3 regions of the Blautia sp. SC05B48 genome follow, and region 2 is predicted to be linked to each of the others. Evidence: riboswitches for the same ligand, from Rfam matches in the RefSeq annotation. Region 2 holds a riboswitch; each other region holds the start of a gene.

Evidence for each region. Region 2 has a riboswitch for cyclic di-GMP ahead of EYS05_RS12335 (hybrid sensor histidine kinase/response regulator). Riboswitches for the same ligand answer to the same signal wherever they lie in the genome.
Region 1: linked by a shared signal. The riboswitch ahead of EYS05_RS01855 (ABC transporter substrate-binding protein) and the one ahead of EYS05_RS12335 (hybrid sensor histidine kinase/response regulator) in region 2 are both predicted to bind cyclic di-GMP.
Region 3: linked by a shared signal. The riboswitch ahead of EYS05_RS00190 (response regulator) and the one ahead of EYS05_RS12335 (hybrid sensor histidine kinase/response regulator) in region 2 are both predicted to bind cyclic di-GMP.

Annotation. Positions count from the first base shown of each region.
Region 1 covers NZ_CP040518.1:425,243-427,512, forward strand. The annotation lists gene EYS05_RS01855 (ABC transporter substrate-binding protein) at 1-1,270, opposite strand, end outside; cyclic di-GMP riboswitch class I at 1,371-1,446, opposite strand; gene EYS05_RS01860 (hypothetical protein) at 1,579-1,755, opposite strand; partial or broken gene EYS05_RS01865 (IS200/IS605 family transposase) at 1,964-2,038, shown strand; gene EYS05_RS01870 (RNA-guided endonuclease TnpB family protein) at 2,047-2,270, shown strand, end outside.
Region 2 covers NZ_CP040518.1:2,667,619-2,669,888, forward strand. The annotation lists gene EYS05_RS12330 (hypothetical protein) at 1-42, opposite strand, end outside; cyclic di-GMP riboswitch class I at 803-893, shown strand; gene EYS05_RS12335 (hybrid sensor histidine kinase/response regulator) at 1,126-2,270, shown strand, end outside.
Region 3 covers NZ_CP040518.1:37,512-39,781, forward strand. The annotation lists gene EYS05_RS00180 (response regulator) at 1-610, opposite strand, end outside; gene EYS05_RS00185 (Hpt domain-containing protein) at 690-1,049, opposite strand; partial or broken gene EYS05_RS00190 (response regulator) at 1,097-1,297, opposite strand; cyclic di-GMP riboswitch class I at 1,395-1,470, opposite strand; gene EYS05_RS00195 (RidA family protein) at 1,671-2,042, opposite strand; gene EYS05_RS00200 (serine hydrolase) at 2,137-2,270, opposite strand, start outside.

The sequences.
Region 1 (2,270 bases), 1.5 Mb from region 2:
CCGTTGCTTTTTCTTCTGGATCTTTACGATTCATTGCACTACAAAAAGTATCATAAGCCTGTGTTTCATCCATTTCCCCTGACAGTAATCCGTGAACAGCCTCAAGACTTGCATCAAATGATTTTTGAGCGGAATACCGGATATAAACAGCATTATTATTAATTTCCTCTTCCAGTCCAGGCACATCCTGCATCATGGTTGGAACATCTGTATTCAATGAAATAACACCGCTTCCATCCGCAATCAGCTTTTGCCCCTCTTCTGAAATCATACAATCCAGCACATCCAGTGCAGTATCCAGTTTCTCCCGGTCTTTTTCCAGGTTTTTGTTAAATGCAATGTTTAAGGACGGAGTCATGTACACATAGGATTCATCCGATGTCTGTGAAAAGTAAGGAATACGGATCAGATCCGCATCCATCTGTTTCTGCAGCTGCTGCATAACCGTCGGATGTCCATGAAACATTGCTGATTTTCCCTCGACAAACATCTGGATTCCTGTATCGACGTCAATATTGATATCTTCTTTACCAAAGTGCGAGTCCTTAAGAAACTGACTGGTTTCTGAAAAAATACGTTTCCATAATGTATCATCAAACTTTACTTCATCCGCTGCAGTCTCTGCACCGTTTCGCCATTCAATACCATCCAGGCTTGTAAACTCACCGATTGCCGCTGCCTGGATGATTTCATTATTAGACCAGTCTTCACCAAGATCCATGGAATACGGTTTTATGCCATTATCATAAAACTGCTGACAGGCCTGTACATATTCCTCATAATTTTCTGGAATATTTACGCCATACTGATCAAACAGTGTTTTGTTGGCAATGATCGTCTGCGGAATACCACAGATTGGCAGCCACTGGATTTCATCCTCCGCATTCTTATAATATTGCACCGCATAGGAATAATACTTGGAAACAACATCATAAGAAGCAAAATCCATAAGATAAGGCTGTAAGTCCTGTGCATCTGTTCCAGAAAATCGCCGTACTGTTATGATATCCGGTAATTCATCATGTTCTTTAAAATAACTGTATAAATCGGTATCATTGTTCCCAATAATAAATTCAATATCCTGATCTGGGAACTGTTCATGGATATAGGGTGCAATATTTTTCATCAAACGATTTTCCCACAGATAAACGGTAAGATGATCATCATTTTTAGATACTTCTTTCTTTGACTGTCCACATCCAGACAAGACAGCAGTTGCTACAAGTACACCTGACACCACTGCTGTCAGACAACTTTTTACCTTTTTCATACTTTTATTTTCCTTATTCTTTCCTGATAAAATCATTATTGTTACGTCTATGAAATAACATCGTTAAAAAAGCACTGTCAGACAGACAGTGCACCCCATTTCATGCAACTGGCTGCCATTTTACAGGCCCTGTAGCTTTGCGTCCCAGACTTTCATCTGGTTTGCCGATTTCCTTATTATAGCTTTAATCTTATGCCCAAAATTGATTTTATTATACTTTAACGTTCAATTATACACAAGAAAAATTTACCGTTTTAGCACCCGAAAAACAAAAAAGAACAGCCGATACATATACTCGAACTGTTCTCCTACTTTCGAAATCCATGAAGCATTGACATTACTGTTTCCTGCTCATTTGTATTCAGATTGTTCCATATCCTTAAAACTTCCTCCCGCTCTTCTGTCAGATCTTCCATATACTTCTGATACTCTTCATTACCTTTTCCTTGCTGATAACTGTTCCAACTTTCATCTGTCAATTTCATTTCATTCTGCATTTTTAACAAATGTAGCAAGAATTCTCCCACCTCTTCAGGTGGTGAGATGAATTGCACATCTGGGCATATCTGCTCAAAAAATCCCTATAGTACAAAAGAAACACTTGTTCTCCACCCCCTGATGTAGTATACTAAAAAAGAACAATTAGTTCATAAATACATATCAGTCGATAAAAGAAAATGAATGATAAATATAATGGAATTAGACAATAATTCCCATTCAGTATTTCTACTATACTATCACCTGGTGATGGTTATAAAATACAGAAGGTGAGAAGAATGAACCGCGCCGTAAAAATAAGGATCTATCCAAATAAAGAGCAGAGAGTTCAGATAGAGAAAACAATCGGCTGCAGCCGCTTTATCTATAACCAGATGCTCGCGGACAAGATCAGCTATTACCAGAAAGAAAAAAAGATGCTCCGGAACACACCGGCCGGATATAAAAAGGAATATCCATGGCTGAAAGAGGTGGATTCCCTTGCCCTGGCGAATGCGCAGCT
Region 2 (2,270 bases):
GACGATACAGCGGTTTTCTATTCTGTAATGATGCTCCTGCATCCATTGTTCTCGTTTGAAAACATCATAGGCTTTTTATTGACTTCCAGTTTGAGGGCGGGAACCATTTTGCCTTCTATGCACATCTTAGAGAGCATGGCGCGGATCTGTCCTGATCAGAACAGGACTGAAATTGGCGGATGCCTTCTTCATCTGTTTCAAAGAGTACAAAATATTTCTTTTCGTCGGCTGTTTCCTGGGATTTTTTTGCCATAGGGGACTCCTTTCGTGACGATTGCCGAAAGGGGGATGCACATGGCAGTGCCGGATCTCGGATAGAAGAGGCGAAAAAAGCGCACAAAAAAAGAGGTCAGGCACAGGAATTTCTGACGGGTCTGTTAGGACAGATCAGAAAATATGTGCATCCTCCTGCTTTTGCGCGCTTGGATTAAAGCAATCAGATTTATTTGTTGTAGAGAAGAATAAATTATACAATTTTTAATTGTCATCATAGTAGAATTAAGTTCTGCGATAGCAAAGTTTTAATACATAGATATGCAAATCATTCATTTTGGGACTTCAATGAAGGTTGTGCGCTCATGTCAAATGAAATAGTAAGTCATTATCGGATAAAGATATTCAGTTGATGACATTGAGCTTGAACTCTTCCTGATACAAGCAGGTCCTCACCCACTGCTTATTGCTTTTCGCAACCTCCACAGGGGAGTTACTTGATTCGGTTAAAATATATGTAAATTTTCCACCAAAATATTATTGACGTAAGAAAAACCACATGGTATTTTATTTTTGGAAAAAATGAAAATTATTTTAAAGGCAAACCTGTTGAAAGGCAGGGCCGCAAAGCCAGAAGGGACTAAAGTCAGAAAGTTTGACCATGTCAGCCGGTTGCCACTGTTTCCATATCATCATAATATATGGAAAAGATGTTTGAACAGGAGAGATTCCGATACCTTTTATACTATATAGATGTGTGATTTTAAAGAATATAGTAGGGACACTGGCAGATTTTGGCAGATGTCCTTTTTGTATGCAAAAATGGGTAACAAAACTAGCAGGGACAGGTTTTCTGTATACAGATAAAAGCAGGATGAAGAAGGCATAAGACGGAGAGAGGACTTTTATAAAATGAAAAATTATGAAGACAAAATATATTCCTTAGGTGAGACTGTAACGGGGCAGACACAGGCCATGTCACAGGCCGTACAGAAAACACTGGAAAATAATGGCGGGGTAGGTATAATGACAGGATCTTATGACCAAAACCTGTCTATTTTGTCTGTGGATAATCTGCTGTTGCATAGTACAGGATATACATTCGATACTTTCATGGAACAGACAAAAGGCTCATTGAGAAACTTCTTTTATGACGAGGAAGATATACTGGAGCGAGACCGTTTTTTGCAGCTTCACGGAACAGGGGAAGCACAGATCCTTGCAGCAGACGGTACAGTGAATAATGTACGGCTTTGTAAAGAGGATGCGACAGATGAGGCGGGCAGACAGATCTGGGTTATGTCCGTACAGGTCAACTGGGATCATATAAATTTGGCACTGCTCAATGAGGCTATCTGTTCCGGCTTCTGGTATTTTGACTGTGACGAAAACAGTGAGATTGTGAATGCAAACTGGAGTCATGAATTTCGAAAAATGCTTGGCTATCATGACACCCTGGACTTTCCGAATAAACTGGAATCCTGGTCAGATCTTCTGCATCCACAGGATAAAGAAAGAGTAATGGTGCAGCTTCAGGCGGCAATTAAGGATAAGACGAACCAGATAAAATACCAGGTAGAGTATCGTATGAGAATGAAGGATAATCAATACCAGTGGTTTCGGGCATCGGCAGAAGTAATACGCCGTCTGGATGGTTCTGCCAGCAGGATTGCCGGGATTTTTATTAACATTGATGGGGAGAAAAAAGAAATCATGCAGGCACAAAAATCTGCTGCTTTCCACCGGGCTTTTACGAAAGCAGATTTGTGCGAGTATTATGTGAATCTGGAAGCGAATACTTTTGATACCTTTAAGGTTGAACCGTCCCTGATGACCGTCTTTGAACAGAGTCATACGTGGGATGAATTGATCCGGCATTTTGTGGATTCCTATGTTGTGGAGACAGATAAGAAGGCGGTATCCTCTTTTTACGACCGTGGTTATATTGCAGAAAGGCTGAAGGGGCTGGAAACCGAATTGGCTTTAGAGTGCCGTATCACTCTGAATGGAGAAGAACGATGGGTCCGCAATGTGGTCATACGTGGCGAAATAGAGGA
Region 3 (2,270 bases), 1.1 Mb from region 2:
AAGATGCTGTTGTGATCAAAGAAATATCTGCCTCTGTCATAGGATAAGCATCTGTTATTTTTACCAGTTGTCTCAGCATCATTTCCGTTGCTGTTTTAATATGCAGGATGTGTTCTCTGCTCTCACTGTTACGTGATCCCAATACATTACTCAGAATCCGGATCATAATATTATTATTTTCTTCTTTTTCGTAAACCTGATCATAAACCACATTGATCAGATGCTTTTGCTTCATATAGAGTCCAAGGGTATTCTGAACTCTTTTCTTTACAATCACAGAATCAAACGGTCGTGTGATATAATCCGTGATTCCCAGCTCATATGCCTTACGCATCGTATCAACAGCATCTTCAGAAGATATCATGATTACCGGAGTTTCATCTATACACCGACTTTGGTTCATCCATTTCAGAACTTCAAAACCATTCATCTGTGGCATATTGATATCTAAAAGCATCAGATCGATTCCCGGATTTTCTCCCATAATCTGAATTGCCTGATTTCCATTTTCAGCTTCCAGGTAATTATAAGTTTCTCTGAGAATCTCCTTCAACATATCCCTGTTAAATTCTGAATCGTCTACGATCAGGATCTTTTGTCTTTTATCCATATTTTTTATTTCCTTTATCCATGTGGGTTTTATGATATTCCGGACACCCGGTCATAAACAGAAAGTCGTGTCGCATCACTTAATTCGACAGTCCCTTCTTTATTTCTTCAATCATCATTTCATATACTTCTGTTACTTTTTCCATTGCCTCCGATATCCCCGGCTGCGCTCCGGTTCTATCTCTCAAAAGTTCTGTTAACTCATTACTAACCTCATACAGACGGTCAAAAGAAAGATTCTGACAAACCCCTTTCAATGTGTGTGCACTGCGGAAAGCATCTTCATAATTTCTATTCTTCAATGCCAGTTTTAACTGCGGGTAACTCTGATCCTCAAGGAACTTTAATGTAAATTTCCGAATCAGTGCTTCGCTTCGAAGGCGTCCTAAAACATCTTCATAATTTCCTCCGATAGCTTCATAGCATTCCTGTATTGTCATAATTTTGTCCTCCTATTATGTTTCACTGCTTATTTATCATTGCTACATCAATTACATTCCACCAATTTATGAATTACTTTTATCAGTAATCCCAGATCAACAGGCTTAACAATATGTTCATCCATCCCTGCTTTTTTTGCTCTTATTCTGTCCTCCGTGAATGCATTTGCTGTCATTGCAATGATCGGTATTGTCTTTGCAACTTCATAACCATTCATTACCGGCATCATAATGTCCATAAGAATGACTTTCGATCACAGCGGATATTCGCAATCCGCTTCGCTGCTTGTTCATAACCGAATAACACCATAAAAAAGCACCGTCTCACAGACAGTGCACGTCATTTCATGCAACTGGCTGCCATTTTACAGGCCCTGTAGCTTTGCGTCCCAGATTTTCATCTGGTTTGCCGATCATCCTTATTATAGCTTTTACACGTATACCAAAAAACTGGTCTTATTATACTATAGCGCTCTACTGTACACAAGAAAAATATTACCGTTTCAACACCTGAAAACAAAAAAGGAGTGCACTCCAGAACAGAGAAAAATACTTTATCCCCACGAAAAAAATCCCCGCTGTCTGACTGAAATCAGACAACAGGGATTTTTTATCAAATCATCAGATTGCTGCGATCACTTCTACCTCGCAGAGAACGTTCTTTGGCAGTGTCTTGACTGCAACACAGGAACGTGCAGGTTTATTTACGAAATATTTGGCATATACTTCATTAAATGCCGCAAAATCGTTCATATCTGCAAGGAAGCATACTGTCTTGACTGCATTCTCATAGCTGGAACCGGCAGCTTCCAGAACTGCTCCGAGATTCTTCATAACACGGTCAGCCTGCTCCTCGATGGTTGTTCCAACTACCTCTCCGGTTGCCGGATCCACCGGGATCTGACCGGATGTGTAAAGCGTATCTCCATGGATAATAGCCTGGGAGTATGGTCCGATTGCTGCAGGTGCTTTGTCTGTATGTACTGTCTTCATAATAGAATTCTCCTTTCACGAACATTTCGGATACTTCTCTGTCGGAAATATCCATCAGGATCTTGCTCAGCTGTTTTTTATTCTAACTCACAGATCACCCCTGGTCAAGGTCCATATTCAGATAATTATAAACAATACCGGAAATATCCCGGATATGCGAAACTGCGTCCCCAGGTTTACAGTCTTCTGACATCACACAGAGGATATATGTAGTCTTTTTTCCATATA